Linked DNA regions of Rhodospirillum rubrum ATCC 11170. The protein of the gene in region 2 binds, or shares a complex with, the protein of the main gene of each other region. Links are inferred from orthologs where the notes say so. Each region holds a gene or a part of one and is shown on either strand. Other genes may lie near its edges. The genes, in order: hfq and RRU_RS07065.

Region 1 (10,826 bases), 380 kb from region 2 along the record:
CTTGGCTTCGCTCGGCGAACAGGGCGTCCTCGCCGACTAAGAGCGCCCGCGCCGCCTCCTCATGGCCGGGCAGATCGCCGGCCATCGCCAGCACAAAGCGATGGGCCGCCTCCCGCGATAAAAGCGCCCGCTGGCGAAGGCCGTCCCGGGAGGCCGCCTCTTCGACCAGATCGCGCAAAACCGCCGAAGTGCCGCCGGGCTGGGCGGCCAGCCAGTCCCAATGCCGGGGCAACAAGGTGACCTCGCGGGCGACCACCCCCAGCTTCGGCCGGCCCCGTCCCCGGGGGGAGGCGGCTGCGGGCGAAGAGGACGTGGCTTGGGGAGAAGGAAGCGGGGCGGCGGCGACCAGACGCGAGACCAGATCGCTTTTGCCGCCGCGCAGGTCAAGGGCTACCGCCCGCCCGCTGGTATCGTCAAACATCCGCAGCGGCCCGGGAGCGCCACCATCGGCGGCGGTTTTCACCGCCAGGGCCACCTCGATCAACGGACCGGAGAGCAGCCGGCGCGGGCCATCGAACGCCGTGCAGGGGGTCGAAAGATCCTGGGTCATCGCGGACTCCAGACGTCGGGAGCGGGATTTATACCAGGATTATAATGACTCGTCTTTATTGCCCGGGTGAATAATTCATGGCACCGCCACCGCATCCGTCTGGCGAATGATCCCGGCCAATTGCCCCCAGCGCTCCTCATTGCGCGCCATCAGGGGCATGCCCTGGGTTTGGGTCGGGGCGTAGTCCTCGCCGGAAATCAGCCGGGCGCAGCCGCCGGCCTCGCGGTGGATCAGAATGCCAGCGGCGTGATCCCAAACTTTCATCCGGGTAAAAACAGCGAAATCAATTTGCCCGGATAATAAAGCAAGATAGGCATGGGCGGCGCTGCTCGCCCGGGTGATGGTGGCGACGCGCGGACGCAGCGCCGTCATCAGCGCCCGCCCGCCGATATGGCCGCGCAGGGCAGCCAAAGGATGGGCGGGATCGGCCGCCGGCGCCTCGGGCAGATGGCGGATCTGGCCGCCCTGGCGGACCCCCCGCCCCTTGACCGCGCAAACCGTCCGCCGCTCGACGCAATGATCGATCCAGCCCATGACGGTTTCGCCGCGCAGCGCCAGGGCGACGATGCAGCCGAACAAGTCGTCGCCCCGGGCGAAATTGCCGGTGCCATCGACCGGATCGATGATCCACACCGGGGCATCGCCGCCAAGCCGCCTGAGAACCCCGGGGTCGGTATGAACCGCCTCCTCGCCGACCACCTGCGAGCCGGGCAGCAGGGCGCAGAGCTTTTCGCTCAGCACCGCCTCGGCGCGCAGATCGGCTTCGGTCACCAGATCAAGGGGACCGCTTTTGGTGTGAATGTCCTTGGCGGAAAGATTGCGGAAACGGGGAAGAACCTCCGCATCCACCACCGCGCGGATCAGCGCCGTAACGGCATCGGGATCGACTAGCATGCCCCCATGATTGGGCCCAATCGCCGGCCGCGCAAGAAAAACCGCCAGGGTCAGGGGGCATAGATATCGCGGTCGCGATGATAGGCCTCGCGGTAGATGTCGAGCAGCCGTCTGGCCTCGGGGTTCAAGGTGGCGTGCTGCTCCAGCGCCATGACGATGAAGGCCGCATAGGTCACCGCCTCGGCCTTGCCGCGCAGGGCGTTTTCCGCCGCCACCCGCTCCAGGGTGTCATGGACGAAGGTGCGGGCCATGACGTTGAGTTGGCGCTTGACCAGCTTGTTCTTCTGGCGCCAGCGATTCTGTCCCTCGGCTGTCGACATCGCCCGTCCCCCCGAACCCTTGGCGTTTCCCGTCTACTAGAGCGGGGAGCGCGAACTCCGCTCGCCGCCCCCCGCCCCAAGACTTTGACAGTCAAGCAAATCATAGGCGCCCCCTGGCTCAGAGGGCTCGGCGATTTGCTCTGAACGGCTGGTCCTCCCCCTTGGCATAGCATTGGCGGGTTAACGGACCCTCTCCACCGCCGCCGCGACCCCGGGGAGTCCATCAAACGGGATTTTGCTAGTAGACATCCCCCGACGGGCGGCGCAGGATAGAAGGGTCCAGGGATTCGAGCCGGCCGACAAGGGGTTTTTCCGGCCTCGCCCGCCCGTCAGACGGGTATCCCACCGCGCAAGTTGAAAAGCTCCTTGGCGGGCAAAAGGATCGAAGGGCACGTCGCCGTGCTTACGGATCCGAGGAAGATCTGACCGATCGGTACTCTCCACCGATCAACGGCTGGCGAAGCGATCAAGCCCCCTTGCTCCCGGCGCCGAGTGCCGCGCCCCCTGCCCTTTCCCCCCGCCATTCCGTGTCACTTACCCAGTCACGAATACCATGGCCTGGTATTCCGCGCGACGTAACACACATCCTGTGGTTTTTCGCACGAAAAAGCCCCCTCCCCGCCCGGTTTTGGCGGGGCGCGGAGGGGGCTTTTTTTCGGTGGTCAGGGGGTGCGCAGGCGCGGATCGAGGCGGCCGATATCGGCCGGATCGAGGCGAACGGTGAGATGGGCCTGCTCCTCGTCGTCGTGACGCTCGAGAACCTCGCCCTTGCGATAGACCCAGGCCAGGGTGGCGCCGTCGCTCAGCGGAATGGACAGGCCAAGAACGATGCGGCTTTCGGCCAGACGGGCGTCGATGCGGGCCAACAGCGCGTCGGTCCCCGCCCCGGTCACCGCCGAGACCGGCACCAGGGTGTCGCGGCCCGCGGTGTCTTCGACCAGCTGGGCCTGCCGTTCCGAATCGAGCAGATCGATCTTGTTCAGCGCCTCGATCAGGCCGCTTTCGACCCGTTCATCAAGCTCCATCTCGCGCAAGACCACCTCGACATCGGCCTTCTGGGCGTCGCTGTCGATGCCGGCGATATCGCGGACATGAACGATGACATCGGCGGCCTTGACCTCTTCAAGGGTGGCGCGGAAGGCCGCGACCAACTCGTGGGGAAGGTCGGAGACGAAGCCGACGGTATCGGACAAGATCACCTTGCGCCCCGAAGGCAGGTCAAGGGACCGCATCGTCGGATCCAAGGTGGCAAACAGCATGTCCTTGGCGAGAACGCCGCCGGCGGTCAGGCGGTTGAACAGGGTCGATTTGCCCGAATTGGTATAGCCGACCAGCGCCACCACCGGATAGGGCACGCGGGCGCGGGCTTCGCGGTGCAATCCCCGGGTGCGGCGCACCTCTTCCAGGTCCTTGCGCAGGCGGGTGATGCGATCGCCGATCAGCCGGCGGTCAAGCTCGATCTGGGTTTCGCCCGGACCGCCCAGAAAGCCGACGCCGCCGCGCTGGCGCTCAAGATGGGTCCAACTGCGCACCAGACGCGAGCGCTGATAGGTCAGATGGGCCAGTTCAACCTGCATCTGGCCTTCGGCCGTGCGGGCGCGCTCGCCGAAAATCTCGAGGATCAGGCCGGTGCGGTCGATGACCTTGCAGGCCCAGGCCCGTTCCAGGTTGCGCTGTTGAATGGGGGAAAGCTGGGTGTCGACGACCACCAGGGAAATCGCCTCGGCGGCGATGATCCCGGCCATGCGTTCGACCGCGCCGCCACCGATATAGGTGGCCGGCACCACCCGGGCCATCGGCACGGTTTCCGACAGGGCCACATCCAGGGAAATCGCTTCGGCCAGACCGTTGGCTTCGGCCAGTCGAGCCTCGGGGCTCCGCGCGGCCGGACGGCCCTTGCGGAGAAAAGGATGAAGCACCGCCGCCCGGGATGCGGACGGCGGGCCTTCCTGATCGTGATCAGCGGACAAAGGGTGTCTCAGGCCTCGACTTCTTCCTTGGTGGGTTCGAACAGTTGCACCGGCGACGCCGGCATGATCGTCGAAATGGCATGCTTATAAACAAGCTGCGTATGTCCATCGCGACGCAGCAACAACGAAAAATTATCAAACCACGTCACGATTCCCTGAAGCTTAACACCATTCACCAGAAAGATCGTAACCGGAGCCTTGTTTTTGCGAATATAGTTCAGAAAGACATCCTGAACATTTTGAGTCTTTTCGGCCGGCATTACATGCCCCTTTTTTCAATCGTTCTTGTCCCCGAGGGGATTGGACGCCCGCATTGTTATAGTGACGCCGCGCCTTATCCGGCTGCCCCACTTTTTATAACCGGTTTTGCCGACAGGATATCCTTCGCGGGGCGAAGATTCCGCAGCGCGGCAAAAACCGGTGCTTCCTTGGTATCATTCTTCCCAGGGGCTTGGCAAACCCAGACTGCGCCCGTAAAGGAGACGCGGAAAAGGTGTGGCGCTTTTTTGCGCAGCCGGCGCGTCAGGCGCCCACCCGCTCCAGCAAAGCCAGCAGATCCCGGCATCCCGCCCGATAAAGGGCGGGGGGATGGTCGGCGAATTCGCCGGGCGCCGGCGGCTCGGGGCGCAGCAGCACCCCCAGGCAACCAATCTGGGCGGCGCAGGCCAGATCGACAGAAGCATCGCCGACGAACCACAGGTCGGGTCCAGGCGCCACGCCGCCGATGTCCAGGGCCATTAGCGCCGGATCGGCGGCCGGCTTATCGCGGGCCGCGTCGCCAGCCCCTATCACCGCGCCAAACAGGGTGTCCAGGCCAAGCGCCGAGACCTCCTCGCGCAGGAAGGCGCCGGTCTTATTGGAGACCACCCCAAGGAACACGCCGCGCGCCGCCAGGGCGGCCAGCAGATCGCGCGCCCCGTCAAGCTCGCGCAGCAGGTCGAGGTGAACGGCGCGGAAGGCCGCGTAATAGATGTCGCGCGCCTCTTCCCAGCGCGCGCCGAAAAGCTGGGGAAAGCCATCGCGCAACGACAATCCGATGCGCGTCCGGGTTTCCTCGATGCGCCAGGGGTCGTGGCCCATCGCCACCAGCGTGGTGTTCATCGCCTGATGGATGACCGGCCAGGAATCGACCAGGGTATTATCCCAGTCGAAGAGAACGGCGCGCGGGGGGCGCGCCGTTTCCAGGGAAAGACCCATGCTCACGGGATCAGTGGCCATACCACAGCGGACCGCTTGCCGACTCGAGGAAGTCGAAATAGCGGGCGCGCAGATTGGTCACGATGCTGCCGGGGTGGCCATTGCCGATGACGCTGTCGTCGATGCGGACCACCGGCATGGCGAAGGAACTGGTCGAGGAAACGAAGACCTCGCGGGCGGCCTTGGCCTCGTCGAGGGAGAACGACCGCTCCTCGACCCGCAGCCCCTCGGCGTCGGCCAGATCGATCAGCCGCTTGCGGGTGATGCCGCCGAGAATGTCGTTGGACAGCGGCCGGGTGACCAGGGCGCCATCCTTGGTGACGATCCAGGCGTTGGACGACGAGCATTCGCTGACCATGCCATCGGGTCCGACCAGGATCGCCTCATAGGCGTGCTGCTCATAGGCGGCCTGCTTGGCCAGCACGTTGGGCAGCAGCGAAACGGTCTTGATGTCGCGCCGGCCCCAGCGGATATCGGGATGGCTGATCAGGCTGACGCCCTTGGCGGCGACTTCGGGCTTCGAGCCCAGGCCGTGGCGCGCCGTCATGACGATCGACGGCGGGGTGTCCTTGGGAAAGGGATGGTTGCGCGGCGAGACGCCCCGGGTGATCTGGATATAGATGATGCCGTTGCGCACGCGGTTGCGGCGAACCACCTCGCGCGCGACCAGATCAAGGCCGCCCCGGGTCATCGGCATGTCGATCCTCAGTTCGCGCAGCGAGCGCTCCAGGCGGTCCCAATGGCCGTCGTTATCCACGGGCCGGCCCTTATAGATGGCCGTCACCTCGTAGATACCGTCGGAAAACTGGTAGCCGCGATCCTCGATATGGACCGCGGCGTCGCGATGAAGCACATACTGACCGTTGACATAGGCGATGCGGGACATGACTGCGCGCACTCCGGGAGCGAATGTGTGGGAGAACCCGATGCGCTACACGCGCCGGGCCCAGGATCGATCGGGACAGCGGATTTAAGCACCTTCGGCGAAGGGCGGGTACCCTCTTTGCCGAAAAATACGCCCAGAGCAAATCCCCTCGCAATCGGGAACGGATCGTAACGGCGATTTGCCCGCCTATCGGGTTCAGAAGAACTCGATGCGAACGGAAAACATCTTTTCAACCTTTTTGATCGCCGCGGTCGAGGCGAACAGGATGATGCGGTCGCCGCCCTGGATCACCGTGGTGCCGCGCGGGCTGATCACCTGGGTGCCGCGCACGATGGCGCCCAGCAGCACGCCGGCGGGAAGATTGACATCCTTGAGCGGCTTGCCGACCAGCGGCGAGGTGTCAAGGGCATCGGCCTCGATCAACTCGCCAAAGCCCTCGTGCAGGGAATGGACGCTGTGGATGCGGCCGCGCCGGACATGCTGGAGGATCTTGGACACGGTGATGGTGCGCGGATTGACCACCACATCGACGCCGACGGTGCCGACCAGGGAATTATAGGTGGATTTATTGATCAGCGTGATCGCCCGCTGGCAGCCATAGCGCTTGGCCAGCAGCGAGGCCAGGATATTGGTCTCGTCGTCATTGCTGACGGCGACCACGGTCTCGGCCTGGGCCACCCCGGCCTCTTCCAGCATCTCGGGATTGAGGGCGTCGCCCAGCAGCACCATGGTGCGGTCCAGGGTCTTGGCGACATGCTGGGCGCGTTCCTTGTTGTTCTCGATGATCTTGGCGCTGACCTGGGGAAAATCGCGTTCCAGCGCCTGGGCCAGGAACAGCCCGACATTGCCGCCACCGAAAATCAGCACGCGGCGCGCCGCCGTCTCCTCGTGGCCAAAGGCCGACAGGGCGCGTTGGGTGCGGTCGGTGGAAACGACGAAATAGACCTCGTCGCCGGGCAGCATCTGATCCTCGGCGCTCGGCACGATCGCCCGGTCGTTGCGCACGATGCCGACGACGACGATGTTGAGCTCGGGGAACAACTGGGTGAGCTGGCGCAGCGGCGTATGAACGACCGGGGTGTTCTCGGTGCAGCGCACGCCGATCAGCCGCACCCGGTCGCCGGCCAGCGGAATGATATCCATGGCCCCGGGCACCTGGAGACGGCGGATGATGGCGCGCGCCACCTCGATCTCCGGGCTGATGATGACGTCGATCGGCATGTTCTCGCGCGAGAACAGATTGGCCCAATGGGGCTGAAGATAATTCTGGTTGCGCACGCGGGCGATCTTGGTCGGCACGTTGAACAGCGAATGGGCGACCTGACAGGCCACCATATTGACCTCATCGGCATGGGTCACGGCGATCAGCATGTCGGCGTCCTCGGCCCCGGCCTTTTCCAGCACCCCGGGATGGGAGGCATAGCCGACCAGCGCCTGGACATCGAGGGTGTCGGAGATCGAGCGGATCAGCTCGGGGCGCTGATCGACCACCGTCACGTCGTTGTTCTCGGCGGCGAGATAGCGGGCGATGGAAAAGCCGACCTGTCCGGCGCCGCAAACGATGACTTTCATGGCCGGAGGGTCCTTAAGGGAACAAAATGGGTCATACCTTCTGGCGATCGGATCCGCCCACCCCCAGGCTTTTAAGCTTGCGGTGCAGGGCCGAGCGCTCCATGCCAACGAATTCGGCGGTTTTCGACACATTGCCGCCAAAGCGCGTGACCTGGGCGATCAGATAATCGCGCTCGAACATTTCCCGGGCCTCGCGCAGGGGCAGGGTCATGATCTCGCCCGAGCGATCGAGGCGCAGGGAATCGGGGGTGACCGAACCGATCTCGGCGGGCAGCATATCGGCGCGGATCGCCTCGCGTGCCTCGCCGGGCGCCATGATCAGCAACCAGTCAACGACATTGCGCAGCTGGCGGACATTGCCCGGCCAGTCATAGCTTTGCAAGGCGGCCAGGGCGTCCTCGCCGAAGGGCCGGGGCGGCAGGCCGGCGCTGGAGGCGGCGCGGTCCATGAAATGCAGGGCCAAGGGCGTGATGTCCTCGCGGCGCTCGCGCAGGGCCGGCAGGCGGATCGGCACGACGTTCAGCCGGTAGTAGAGATCCTCGCGGAAGCGGCCAAGGGCGATCTCCTGGGCCAGATCGCGGTTGGTGCTGGCGATCACCCGGACATCGACACGGATCCGCCGCCCGCCGCCGACCCGCTCGAAGCTTTGGTCCTGCAGGATGCGCACGATCTTGCCCTGGGTTTCCAGGGGCATGTCGGCGACCTCGTCAAGCAGCAAGGTGCCGCCGTCGGCCTGTTCGAACAGGCCGATCTTACGATAGGAATCGGCGCCGTCGCCACTGCCCGGCTCGGCGCCGAGCAGTTCGATCTCCATGCGGTCAGGATGCATGGCGGCGCAATTGACCACCACCAGCCGGTTCTGGGCGCGCGGCGAATGGGCGTGGATCATCCGCGCCACCACTTCCTTGCCCGTTCCCGGCGGCCCGGAGATCAGCACCCGCGAGCCGGTGGGTGCGACCTTGGCGATGGTTTGCGCCACATGGCCGATCAGCGCCGAGTCTCCGATCATCTGGGTCTCGGGGCCGGCGCGCATGCGCAGTTCGGCGTTTTCAAGCTTGAGCTGGGCGGTTTCGATGGCGCGTTGGATGATCAGCAGCAGGCGGTCGGCCTTGAAGGGCTTTTCGATGAAGTCGAAGGCGCCCTGCTTGATGGCGCTGACGGCGGTTTCGATGGTGCCATGACCGCTGATCATCACCACCGGCAGATAGGGATGATCGCGGGCCAGTTCCTCAAGGACCTGCAGGCCGTCAAGCCGGCTGCCCTGCATCCAGATATCAAGGATGACCACGGCGGGCGTGCGCTCGTCGATGGCCTTGAAACAGCTGTCGGCATCGACGGCGACGCGGGTGTCGTAGCCCTCGTCCTCCAGGATGCCGGCGAGCATCATGCGGATGTCTTCTTCGTCATCGACGATGAGAATGTCATGCGCCATGGATTGGATCGGCCTGAAGGGGCGGTTGGGATGCGAACCCGGGGTCGGCGGCGCGAACCACGGGAGTGAGGGGGAGTGTCAGCGAAATGGCGGCCCCCCCGCCCGAAGCGTTTTCAAGTACCAGATCCCCGCCATGATCTTCCAGAATTTTCTTGACGATGGCCAGTCCAAGGCCGGTCCCTTTGGCCCGCGTGGTAACATAGGGTTCGGTCAGCCGCTTGGTCTCCATGTCGGGAAGCCCCCGGCCATTGTCAACGATGCGAACCACCGCCTGATCGTTTGTCAGGGTCAGGCTGACGGCAATTCGCCCGGCTGGCAAGGGCGGCGCTCCCTCGGCCGGGCGATCGCGGCCTTGAATGGCCTCGACGGCGTTCTTCAGAAGATTGGTCAGGGCCTGGGTGATCTGGCGGCCATCGGCGGCCACGATCACCTTGCCCTCGGGCAGCTCGGTGGAAAAGCCGATCTGGCCATAGGCCGTGCGCTGAAGAACCACCGATTGAAGGACCAATTCGCCCAGATCGCAAGGGCGGATCTCCGGGGCGGGCATGCGGGCGAAGGCGCTGAACTCGTCGACCATCTGGCCGATATCGCCGACATGGCGGATGATGGTTTCCGTGCAGCGGGCGAAGGTCTCGGGATCGTCGGTGATCTGCTTGAGATATTTGCGTTTCAGGCGCTCGGCCGAAAGCTGGATCGGCGTCAGCGGGTTCTTGATCTCATGGGCGATGCGCCGGGCGACATCGGCCCAGGCCGCCTTGCGCTGGGCCGATTGCAATTCGGTGATGTCATCGAAGGTGAAGACGAAGCCAGTGATCCCCTGGGCCGAGCATTCCGCCGCCACCCGCACCAGCAAGGTCACCGGGCGGCGATCGATGCGGATCTCCATCTCGCGTTCGACCGGCCGGTCGGGACGCTGGCGCACCGCCGTCAACACCTCGCCGAATTCGGCCAGAAGGGCGCCGATCGGCTGGCCCTGCCACAGGGTCAGGTCGCGATCAAACAGCGCGCAGGCCGAGGGATTGGGCAGGTTGATCTTGCCCTCGGCGTCAACGCCGATCACCCCGGCGGACACCCCGGCCAGCACGGTTTCGGTGAAACGCCGCCGTTCGTCGAGTTCGAGATTGGCGGCCAACAGGCTTTTTTGCTGGCTTTCCAAGCGGATGGTCATGCGATTGAAGGCGCGGCCAAGCAGGGCAACCTCGTCGCTGGCCACCAGTTCGGAAACCCGGACCGACAGATTGCCCTCGCTGACCTTTCCGGCGGCTTCGATCAGATCCATGATCGGCTGGGCCAGCCGGTTGGCGATGGTGATGCCCACCCAGATGGCCGCCAGCAGCAGCAAAAGCGACACGACGATATAGGTCAGGAAATAAAGGATCTGCAGCTTGGAGCTTTGCGCCTGGAAGGCCAGATACTCCGAGACCGCCGCATGGGCCTTCTCGATATGGTCGCGCACGGCGGCATCGACGAAGCGCCCGACGTAAAGATAGGTGCCCGGCGTGCCCAGTTCGACCAGGGCGCGCACCCGGTCGTTCCCCTGCCCGGGGATGACCACCACCTCGCCCAGATCGGCCTGATCGATCAGATAATTGGGAACCTGCTCGAACTGCAGCGAGAAGGTATAGCCCGCCCGGCCCAGAACATTGCCCTCGCGGGTGAAGACCACCACCTCCGACAGATTGCGCACCAGGGATTGGGTGGTGAGAAACTGGTTGAGGACCTGGGAATTGGGCATGCGCCGCCATTCCCGGTTCAGGTCATTGGCCGTCAAGGCGGCATCGCCGGCGATGGCGTTCATATGGGCCTGCAGATAGGCCTCGGCGACCTCTTGGGATTCGCGAACGGCGGTCGAGACCTTTTCGTCGAACCAGCTTTGGAAGCTGACCTGAAAGGCGATGGTCGAGAAGATGGCGAGCAAGATCGCCGGGGTGATGGCGACGGCGCTAAACAGCACGGCCAACCGCACCTGCAGCCGCGACCCCGCCCCCCCGGAGCGCCGGCTTGA
Region 2 (10,902 bases):
CGGGTCTGCGTCTTCGCCCTGGCCGGTTTCCTGTCGGCCCTGGCCGGCATGTTGATGGTCGCCCGCCTGGGCACCGCCCAGCCGTCGATCGGCGAGGGCTGGGTTCTGGCGCCGATCGCCGCCTCGGTCATCGGTGGCGTCGCCACCACCGGCGGCATCGGCAGTCCGATCGGCGCCATCTTCGGCGCGGCGATCATCGGCATCATCGACAATATCATCGTGCTTTTCGGGGTCTCGCCCTATTGGCAGTCGGTGGTCAGCGGCACGATCGTCGTCCTTGCCATCTCGTTCGATGCCGTCTCGCGGCGCTGGCTGCGCCGGGAAGACTAACCTCCCACGCCGTTCCCCCCCGCCGCCCGAGGCGGACTTAAGTCTCCTCCTGACAAGGGACAAGGGCCATGAAGCTTGGTGTCAATCTGTGCTTCGCCGTCAAACGCTGGCTCGAACCCGACCGCTTGGCCGGTCTGGTGCGCGATGACCTGGGTTTGGAGTATGTTCAATACACCTATGATCTGACCGATCCCTGGTGGCCCGATATCGAACGCGATCGGCGGGCGATCGCCTATGCCAAGGCCTTCCGCAAGGCCGGCCTGACCATCGAAAGCACCTTCGGCGGCCTCGCCTCCTATACCTACAATCACTTCCTCGCCCCGACGCTGGAACTGCAAAGCCTGGGCTATCAGCACCTCAAGCGCGCCATCGACATGACGGCGGCGATGGAGGTGCCGGCGACCGGCATGCCCTTTGGCTCCTATTCGGCCGCCGATGCCCTCAACCCGGCGCGGCGCGAGGAGATCTACGCCATCGCCCGCGACATGTGGATCGAACTGGCCGCCTATGCCAAGCGCCAGGGCCTGTCGATGCTCTATGTCGAGCCGGTGCCGCTCGCCACCGAATTCCCCTCCTCGGCCGCCGATGCCGCCCGGCTGATGGCCGATCTCGACGGGCGGACCGAGATCCCCGTGCGCCTGCTTGTCGATTGGGGCCACGCCCTGTTCGAGCCGCTGTTTGGCCCCGAAGCCGACATGGACCACTGGATGGATCTGTGCCAACCGTGGATCGCCGCCTACCACATCCAGCAAACCGACGGCCAGCTTGACCGTCACTGGAGCTTCACCCAGCCCGGCGTGGTGACGCCCCAGCGTCTTCAGGACTTCTGGGACAAATACGCCCTGACCGATCAGACCTTCTTCGCCGAGATCCTCTATCCCTTCGAGGCCCGCGACGAGGATGTGCTGGCCGATATGATCGCCTCGGTGAAGGCGCTGAAAGCGGCATCGCCCGCGGCCTGATCGCGGCCAAGAGCCCAACCAAAAAAAGGCACCGTCCATGACACGACCCAAGAAACTTCTGAATGACCCCTTGCGGGTGGTCGAGGAAAGCCTGGAGGGACTGGTCTTCGCCTCCGATGGCGAAATGCGGCTTCTCCCGGGATACACCATCGCCCTGCGCAGCAGCCTGCGCGACGACAAGGTCGCCTTGCTGATCGGCGGCGGCAGCGGTCACGAGCCGATGTTCGCCGGCTATGTCGGCAAGGGGCTGGCCGATGGCGCGGTCTGCGGCCAGATGTTCGCCGCCCCCACCCCCGACGCCATCTTGGAAGCCACCCGCGCCGTGAACAAGGGCAAGGGCGTGCTTTACATCTATGGCAACTACTCCGGCGACAATATGAACTTCGACATCGCCGCCGAGCTGGCCGAGGAAGAGGGCATCACCACCAAAACCGTGCGGGTGCGCGACGATGTCGCCGCCGCGCCGATCGAGCGCATCGATGATCGCCGCGGCATCGCCGGCGACGTCTTCGTCATCAAGGTCGCCGGCGCGGCGGCGGAGGTCTGCGACAGCCTGGACGAGCTCTACCGCATCGCCGCCAAGGCCGAGGCCAATACCCACTCGATCGGCGTCGCCGTCGCCGCCGGGTCGATCCCCGAGACCGGCGAGGCGACCTTCGAGATCGGCGATGACGAGATCGAGATCGGCATGGGCGCCCATGGCGAGCCCGGCACCCGCCGCCAAAAAATAGCGCCGGCCGACGCGGTGGTCGACGAGATGATGGATATGCTGCTGGCCGATATGGGGCTGGCGGCGGGCGACGAGGTCGCCCTGCTCATCGACAATCTGGGGTCGTCGACGGCGATGGAGCTTTACATCGCCAACCGCCGGGTCAGGCAACGCCTCGCCCAGGCCGGCGTCCAGGTCCATCTGACCGAGGTCGGCCCCTTCATGACATCCCAGGAAATGGCCGGCTTCTCGATCACGATGATGCGTCTTGACGAGGAATTGAAGCGCTTCATCGACGCTCCCGCCCGCTCCGCCGCCTATACGAGATAGGGAGATCTCCCATGCATGACACCTTGTCCGCCAGCGATCTGCGCCAGATGTTCCTGGGGGTCTGCGACACCATGCTCGCCAATATCGACCGCCTGACCAAGGCCGATCAGCTGATCGGCGACGGCGATCACGGCATCGGCATGCGCCGGGGCTTCACCGCCGTGCGCGCCTATCTCGAGACCGCCACGGAAGAGACCGTCGGCGCCGTCTTCAAGGGCGTTGGCACCGCCTTGATGTCGCATACCGGCGGCGCGGCGGGGGCGATCTTCGGCACGCTGTTTCGCGCCGGCGCCACCCTTGATACCCCGACCCTGACCGGAGAAGGCTACGCGCGCTTCCTGGAAGACGCCCTGGCGGCGGTGCAAAAGCGCGGCGGCTGCACCACCGGCGGCAAGACCCTGATCGACGCCCTGGCGCCCGCCGCCCTCGCCGCCCGCGCTGGCGTTAGCGCCGGCGCTCCCTTGCCCGAGGTCCTGGCCGCCGCGGCGGAAGCCGCCGAACAGGGCATGGAGGCGACCAAGGCGATGATCGCCACCACCGGCAAGGCCCGCACCCTGGGCGAGCGCTCGCTCGGCCATCCCGATCCCGGCGCCATCTCGCTCGCCATCGTGCTGGCGGCGATGAGTTCCCACGTTCCCGCGCCCGCCGGCGCGGCGTGACCCGATCATAGGAGATCCCTATCATGGCGGAAACCGCCAAGCCTAAAATCGTCGTCGGCGCCGATCACCTGGGGCGGGAGCTCAAGGATCTGCTGCGCGATCACCTGACCGCCCAAGGGTATGAGGTTTGCGACATGGGGACCGCCACCAGCGATCCCGTGGATTACCCCGATGTCGCCCTGCCGGTCGCCCAGGCCATCGCCAAGGGGGACTTCGATCGCGGCATCCTGGTGTGCGGCACCGGCGCCGGTGTCTGCGTCAGCGCCAACAAGGTGCCCGGGGTGATCGCCGTTCAGGTTAGCGATCCCTATACCGCCGAACGCGCCCGGGCCAGCAACAACGCCCAGATCATCACCTTTGGCGCCCTGACCATCGGCCCGGCGACGGCCAAGGCCCTGACCGACATCTTCATGGCCGCCGAGTTCCAAGGGGGCGGTTCGGCCAAGAAGGTTCAAAAGATGCTTGATATCGACCAGCATTACAAAAAGCTGGCCAGCTGACCCCCCTATCGCCGATCCCGTCTTGTTCGAGGCCCGGCCGCCGAGAAGCGGCCGGATAGAGAAGGAGTTTGTCCGATGAACGCCCGATTGTGGATCGGAACAAGCTGGAAGATGCACAAGACCATCGCCGAGGCCGAGGCCTATGTCGGCGAACTGACCGCCTCGCCGCTGCTCGACCGGGTCGAGGCGTTCATCGTGCCGCCCTTCACCGCCCTGGCCGCCGTCCACCGGGCTTTGGGCGACGCCCCGGTCCACCTGGGCGCCCAGACCATGCATTGGCAAGACGAGGGGGCGCAGACCGGCGAGATTTCCCCGCTGATGCTGCGCGATTGCGGCGTCGGTATCGTCGAACTCGGCCATTCCGAGCGCCGCGCCAGCCATGGGGAAACCGACGCCACCGTCAACGCCAAGGTGGCCAGCGCCCTGCGCCACGGTTTGCGGCCGCTGATCTGCGTTGGCGACCAGGGCGACGACCTGGACGCCGGAGCCTCGATCGAAACGGTCCTGCGCCAAGTCAAGCTGGCCATCAAAGGCATCGACACGGCCAGCCTGGGCCGGGCGCTCATCGCCTATGAACCGGTCTGGGCGATCGGCGAAGCCGGGCGACCGGCCGAACCGGCGCATGTGGCCGAGGTTCATGGCGCCCTGCGCGCCATGCTCGGCCAACGGGGCTTGGCTGCCCTGCCCCTGCTTTATGGCGGCAGCGTCGATCGCGCCAATGCCGGGGCTCTCACCGCCCTAGCCAACGTTGACGGCCTGTTCGTCGGCCGCGCCGCCTGGACGGCGCGCGGCTTCGAAGAGGTGATCGAGGCCGCTTTGCACGGGGCCAAGGACCGGGCGGGTCTTGCGTAATTCCTTAAATCGCAATCGATTTAGGGATAAATTTATGCGACACATCAAAGCGTTACAGCATCTCAAAGCCGTGCTGCCAACACCTTCGGGACGCTGTAACCCGGCAGAGAACGCAAGGGGTGCCACCCCTTGCCATGGATGACTCAAAAACGGGAGGTTTTGGCGATGTCCGAAACCAAGCTCGACGCCCTCCGGCGCCACACCATCATCGTCGCTGACAGTGGCGATATCGACGCGATCCGCTCGTTTGCCCCCCAGGACTGCACGACCAACCCCAGCCTGATCCTCAAGGCGGCGAAGATGCCCGCCTATGCCGGGCTGATCGCCCAGGCGATCGAGGCGGGCAGCGCCGAGGCCGGGCCGTCCGAGGGGCTTATCGACCGCATCCTTGACCACCTCGCCGTGACCTTCGGCAGCGAACTGGCCCGCATCGTCCCGGGCGTGGTGTCGACCGAGGTCGACGCCCGGCTGTCTTTCGACACCCAGGCCACCGTCGCCCGGGCCGAGCGGCTGATCGGCCTTTACGCCGCCCGTGGCGTGGCGGCCGAGCGCATCTTGATCAAGGTCGCGGCGACCTGGGAAGGCATTCGCGCCGTCGAGATCCTGCAAAGCCGCGGCATCGCCTGCAACGTCACCCTGGTCTTCTCGCTGGCCCAGGCGGTGGCGGCGGCCGAGGCCGGGGCGTTCCTAATTTCGCCCTTCGTCGGCCGCATCCTCGATTGGCACGTGAAGGCCAGCGGCAAGAGCTTTGACATCGACGAGGATCCGGGCGTGCGCTCGGTGACCGAGATCTACACGTATTTCAAGCACTTCGGCTACAAGACCATCGTCATGGGCGCTTCCTTCCGCTCGAGCGCCGAGGTCGAGGCGCTGTGCGGCTGCGACCGCTTGACCGTCAGCCCGGCCCTGCTCGACCAGTTGCGCAGCCAAACCGGCGATGTGCCCAAGCGCCTGGACCCGGCCGCCAGCAAGGCGGCGACCATCTCCCGCTTGGCCGTCGACGAGGCCTCCTTCCGCTGGCAGATCAACGAGGACGCCCTGGCAACCGAGAAACTGGCCGAGGGCATCCGCCTGTTCAACGCCGATACCGACGCCCTGCGCCGCACCATCGCCGAAACCCTGGCCAAGCGCGCCTCCACCGTCGCCTGACCGGCGGATCGCTTCTAACCACCCCCAACCGCCCGGCCGCTTCCGCTGCCGGGCGGTTTTTTCATGCCCGGAAGGGATTGAGGGATTCCTCGAAAACCCTTTCTTTTGGAAAGTATCCTTATACGCCCCGTTCGCACAGTATTACCGCTTCGGTCCGAAGAGTTCCCCCAGGGTTTATTTTCATCATAATTTATCAAAGACCCATGAACCCATCGTCTTTTCCCGGAGTTACAGCAGCGACATAAAATCGGGCGACCTCCCGCTTCGCAGGGGCGCCCTCTGGGACTGCGGGAGACTATTTGATGGCCAAACGCTCAACCGACGCCCTGACCCCGGCCGAAATCGCCGACGCCAAAATTCTGCGCGGCACCGGGGGCGAAACCCATCAGATCGCCGAGGGCGACACCCCCGTGCTGACGACCCAGCAGGGGATCCCAGTGGCCGACGATCAGAATTCCCTGCGCATCGGCCCACGTGGACCAACCCTGCTGGAAGACTTCGCCTTCCGCGAAAAGATCTTCCATTTCGACCACGAGCGCATTCCCGAGCGCATCGTTCATGCCCGGGGGTTCGGCGCCCATGGCACCTTCGAAACCTATGAAGACCTAAGCGCCCTGACCTCGGCCGATATCTTTCAGCGCGCCGGCGAAAAGACCCCCGCCTTCGTCCGCTTCTCGACGGTGGCGGGCAATCTCGGCTCGTCCGATGTCGCCCGCGATGTGCGGGGATTCGCCGTCAAGCTTTATACCAAGCAAGGTAATTGGGACATCGTCGGCAACAACATCCCGGTGTTCTTCATCCAAGACGCCATCAAGTTTCCCGATCTGATCCACGCCGCCAAACAGGAACCCGACAGCGGCTTCCCCCAGGCGCAAACCGCCCACGACAATTTCTGGGACTTCATCTCCCTGATGCCGGAATCGCTGCATATGGCGTTATGGATCATGTCCGATCGCACCATCCCGCGCTCGTTCCGCTTCATGGAAGGCTTTGGCGTTCATACCTTCCGACTGGTCACCGCCGAGGGCAAATCCAGCTTCGTCAAATTTCACTGGAAGCCCAAGCTTGGCCTGCAGTCGGTGGTGTGGAACGAGGCGGTCAAGATCAACGGCGCCGATCCCGATTTCCACCGCCGCGACCTGTGGTCGGCGATCAAGCGCGGCGATTATCCCGAATGGGACTTGGGTCTGCAGGTTTTTGATGACGCCTTCGCCGACAGCTTCCCCTTCGATGTGCTGGACGCCACCAAGCTGATCCCCGAGGAATTGGTGCCGATCCGCATCGTCGGCCGCCTGGTGCTAGATCGCACCGTCGATAACTTCTTCGCCGAAACCGAACAGGTGGCCTTCCATACCGCCAACATCGTGCCCGGCATCGATTTCACCAATGATCCCCTGCTTCAGGGCCGCAATTTCTCCTATCTCGACACCCAGATCAAACGCCTGGGCGGCCCCAATTTCACCCATCTGCCGATCAATGCCGCCAAGTGTCCCTTCCACAGCTTCCAGCAAGACGGCCATATGGCCTTCGTCAATCCGAAAGGTCGGGCCAATTACGAGCCGAATTCCTGGGGACCGGGCATCGGCGGCCCCCGGGAATCACCCGAAAGCGGCTTCCACAGCTTTCCCGCCGAGGACGGCGGCGAGAAGCGCCGGGTGCGCGGCGAGTTGTTCGCCGATCACTACAGTCAGGCCCGCCAGTTCTACCGGAGCCAGACGCCCGTCGAGCAAACCCACATCAAAGATTCGTTCGTTTTTGAACTGAGCAAGGTCGAAACCCCGGCCATCCGCGCCCGGGTGGTGTCGCATCTGCTGACCATCGATCAGACTCTGGCCCAGAAAGTGGCCGATGGCCTGGGGCTGGCCGAGCTGCCGGAAGCGGCTAAACCGGCCCGCCCGCTGGTCGAGGATCTGCCCGCCTCGCCGGCGCTCAGCATCCTTCTCAACCCGCCCAAGGATTTCTCCGGACGCAAGGTCGGCGTGCTGGTCAGCGATGGCGTCGACGGCGCCTTTCTTGACGAGATCGAGCGCCTCCTGACGGCGGAAGGCGCCCAAATGGAGGTGATCGCCCCCAGGGTCGGCGGCTTCACCGCCAAGGATGGCACCCTGCGCCCGGCCCACCAGAAGGTGAACGGCGCCCCTTCCGTGCTGTACGACGCCGTCGCCGTTCTTCTGTCGACCGAGGGCGCCAAGCTTCTGCTGAACGAAGCCACCGCCAAGGATTTCGTCAGCGACGCCTTCGCCCATGCCAAGGTCATCGCCTTTACCCAGGCCGCCCAGCCCTTGCTGGAAAAGGCCGGGGTGATCGCCGACGAGGGCTGCCTGCTGCTTGATACCCCCGCCAAGGCCGAAACGTTCCTCGGCCTCTGCCGCAAGGGCCGGCGTTGGGAACGCGAGGCCAAGGTTCACGCGGTCTAGGGCAAATCCAGGGCGGCCCGAGCCAGCAAGTCTTTCCCTTTGCCGGTTCCACGACACCATCAATATCAAAGCGCTTCTCAAAGATTTCTGGCAAAGCGCTCTCTTTGCAACCCAAACCAAAACGGGAAGTTAATTCGGTAGTACTCCCGATAACGACAAAGGAGATTTAGAAGATGACCGAGACTCCTCGCGAACATTTGATTGATTGGCTGCGCGACGCTTATGCCATGGAGATGCAGGCGGAAAATATCCTTGAGAAAATGGTCTCCCGCCTGAAGGCCTATCCGGTGCTGGAAGCCCGCGTCAGCCAGCACCTCGTCGAAACACGGGCTCAGGCCGAAAAGGTCAAGGGCTGCCTGCATCAGATCGATGCCGACACCTCGGCGATCAAAACCGGCATCGCCTCGCTGATGGGCACCACCCAGGCGCTGTCAGGGGCCCTCGCCTCCGATGAAATCATCAAGCACGCCGCTTTCAGCCTGTCCTTCTCGCATTTCGAGATCGCCACCTATGTGACGGTGATCGCCGCGGCCGAGGTCGCCGGGGAAACCTCGATCAAAAGCACGCTGGAGTCGATCCTGACCGAGGAAGAGGCGATGGCCGCTTGGCTGCGCGAGCACCTCCCCGGCATCGTCAAACAGTACTTGCTGACCGGCGAAAAGCGCTAACTCGAAAACCGGCAACGAAACGCCCGGACCTCGGCAAGCGGGGTCCGGGCGTTTTCGCGTGGCGATCACCGCCCCCGCCCGCCTTTATCGGCCAAGCGGGGGTGAAGTGATTACCGGCGGCGTTTGCCGGCGCGGGCGGACTGGCGCTGGCCCTGGCCCTGGCCACCGGGGATTTCGTCGGCTTGCGGGGCAACGGGGATTTGCTGTTTCTCCCCCTGATCGGTCAGGCCGGGCACGTCGCCCTGGGCCTGGGCGACCTCCAGGGACTCCCCGGCGGGTTCCATGGCGTTATCAAGGGCGATCAGAGTCGCATCGGACTCGCTTTCGATCGCCAGAAGCTGTCGGGCCGCCTGCCAATGGCGCAGGGCCTGCCCCTCGGGGCAGCCGTCTTCCAGCCACAAAAAATAGGCCCGCTCGCGGACGCTGTTTTCCCAGGTGGTCTTCTCGTCATCGGTCATCATTGGATTTCCTTTCGCTCCCCGCAGCGCGGGCAGCCCGAAAGAGCCGATCTTGGCGAACCGCGCGCCCCAGCCCCTTCACACCGCGCCAGAGGATGTCCTTTGGCGCGGCGCTGTGGATCGACAGCCGGGAAAGGCGGGGGCGCGCGGCCGTCAAGGCCTTGGCTTAGTTCGCCACGCCCATGCTCGCCGCGATCCCTTCGATCTTGGTCAGATGCGCTTCCAGGGTCGGCAGGGTTTCCTGGGCGAAGGTCTTCAGCGCGGCGTTATCGCCCGAGGTGACATAGCCCTGGAAAAGGGCGATCGTCGTCTTATGCCCCTCAAGCTGGTCCTTGGCGTAAGGCTTGTCGATCTGATCGCCGGCCTTCTTCAAAGCCTCGATTTTCGCCTCGTGCGGCGGGTCAAGCTTGGTCGGCACGGTCAGCTTCTGCTGCTTGGCGATGGTTTCAAGCGACTCATTGGCCTTGGTATGGTCGCGAACCATCATCTGGGCGAATTCCTTCAACTCGGCATCCTGGGCGTGGCTCAAGGCGAGTTTGCTCGACTCGACTTCGAAAAGGCCACCGACGGCCGCCTTATCCACGAAGCTTTGGGCGGGTTCCGCGGCAAGGGCCGCCGAACCAAAGGCCGTCGTCGCCGTCACAATCAACGCATAAAAGAAACGGTGGCTACGCATGGGGAATCTCCCTCATTGGGTGAGTATTTTTGCGATATCCCCATAACCTTTTAGTGTGAAAGAAGTTCCCGCCCCTAACGCCCCCCTGGCGAAGAGGTAAAGAGATCAGCAAACCCTCACGTCGCTTTGGCGACGTGATCGGGCTTACCCTTAAGCTTGGTGGAGGCCAGCTTGCGAAGCTCGCTTTCACTCATCGATTCCACCATCTCCTTCGAGGCGCCTTTCAGGGCGCTTTTCTTGGTTTTGCCCCGCTTGGCCGAAAGGGCCGCACCGGCGGCCTTCTGCTGAGCCTTTGATTTGGCGGACATGGTCGCTCTCCTTGAAAAGACGTGACCCCGGCCGATAAAACCGCCAAGCCCGCCCCCGGGTTCCCCGCCCGCCCTCGCCAAAAGAAAAGGCCCGGCGGCGCAGAAGCGCGCACCGGGCCCGAGGGTCTCAGTCTGGCTCAGTGCATGAAGAATTGGGCGATCAGGGTGGCGCCCAGGAAGGTGCCGGCATTGGCCATCAGCGAAACGACGACGATGCGCCAGCCCAGCTTGCGGAAGGCGGGAACGTCCTTGGCGATCGACAGTCCGGCGAAAGCCAGCAGCGGCGTCGCCAGAGCCATGAAGTTGAGCTTGCCGGTCAGCGCGGTGATTTCGGCGGCATAGGGCGTGCCGGGATAGGTCAGGGCCATGGCGACCAACGACACCCAGACAACGGCGGGAACCACCTTGCGGGTGGCCACATAGGCGCCATAGCCGACGATCACGGTGCCAAGCAGGATCGCCAGCCCGGCGAAAACAGCGGCATCGGGGATGATCTTGTAGGTGATGGTATTGCCAATCAGGGCCATCAGACCGGCGATGATCCAAACCGTCAGGATGGTCGCCGGCGACAGCTTGGCGGCGGGCGCGGCCTCTTGCGGCGCGGCGGCGGCGGTCTTGGCCGCAGCGGCGGCGGGCTCGGCCGCCGGAGAGGCCGCGCGGCCGAAGCGGCCAAGAATGGGCTCGAGAACCCCATAGGCCCAGACGGTGAAGGGCAACGACAAGAACAAGGTGAAATAGGTGCCGATGGTCGTCGTCACCAGATTGCTGGCGGCGGCGAAGGTCACCACGTCCTTGGCGATCTCCGGGGTTTGCAAGGCGGCGATAGCGCCCGAGGCGGCGGCCATCAGGCTGCCCGAGCCAACGCCCGCCCCCATCGCCAGGGC

Evidence for each region.
Region 1: the proteins of RRU_RS07065 (region 2) and hfq are in contact, whole or in part, in a crystal structure (PDB 3VU3), measured with the Escherichia coli proteins. The link is inferred for Rhodospirillum rubrum ATCC 11170 from one-to-one orthologs.

What each region holds. Positions count from the first base shown.
Region 1 is NC_007643.1:1,969,555-1,980,380, reverse strand. What follows is about bases 2,369-5,284. They hold hfq (RNA chaperone Hfq), read right to left. Parts: upstream 3,995-5,284; coding sequence 3,743-3,994; downstream 2,369-3,742. Other genes in these bases: RRU_RS08730 (D-amino-acid transaminase), read right to left, coding at 4,942-5,284; RRU_RS08735 (HAD family hydrolase), read right to left, coding at 4,257-4,952; hflX (GTPase HflX), read right to left, coding at 2,427-3,683. Also shown: RRU_RS08760 (DUF2239 family protein), read right to left, coding at 1-550; RRU_RS08755 (inositol monophosphatase family protein), read right to left, coding at 626-1,444; RRU_RS08750 (hypothetical protein), read right to left, coding at 1,495-1,764; more of RRU_RS08730, read right to left, coding at 5,285-5,817; Trk system potassium transporter TrkA, read right to left, coding at 6,013-7,389; RRU_RS08720 (sigma-54-dependent transcriptional regulator), read right to left, coding at 7,421-8,821; RRU_RS08715 (sensor histidine kinase NtrY-like), read right to left, coding at 8,811-10,826. UniProt on the Escherichia coli protein: RNA chaperone that binds small regulatory RNA (sRNAs) and mRNAs to facilitate mRNA translational regulation in response to envelope stress, environmental stress and changes in metabolite concentrations.
Region 2 is NC_007643.1:1,593,209-1,604,110, reverse strand. Bases 5,359-8,350 are described here. They hold RRU_RS07065 (catalase), read left to right. Parts: upstream 5,359-5,793; coding sequence 5,794-7,908; downstream 7,909-8,350. Other genes in these bases: RRU_RS07060 (ferritin-like domain-containing protein), read left to right, coding at 8,082-8,350; tal (transaldolase), read left to right, coding at 5,359-5,491. Also shown: RRU_RS07100 (ABC transporter permease), read left to right, coding at 1-330; RRU_RS07095 (sugar phosphate isomerase/epimerase family protein), read left to right, coding at 399-1,292; RRU_RS07090 (dihydroxyacetone kinase subunit DhaK), read left to right, coding at 1,330-2,331; dihydroxyacetone kinase subunit DhaL, read left to right, coding at 2,343-2,990; RRU_RS07080 (RpiB/LacA/LacB family sugar-phosphate isomerase), read left to right, coding at 3,014-3,490; RRU_RS07075 (triose-phosphate isomerase), read left to right, coding at 3,566-4,342; more of tal, read left to right, coding at 4,508-5,358; more of RRU_RS07060, read left to right, coding at 8,351-8,576; RRU_RS07055 (DUF2934 domain-containing protein), read right to left, coding at 8,687-9,037; RRU_RS07050 (DUF4142 domain-containing protein), read right to left, coding at 9,201-9,710; RRU_RS07045 (DUF3008 family protein), read right to left, coding at 9,827-10,018; RRU_RS07040 (DUF3100 domain-containing protein), read right to left, coding at 10,156-10,902.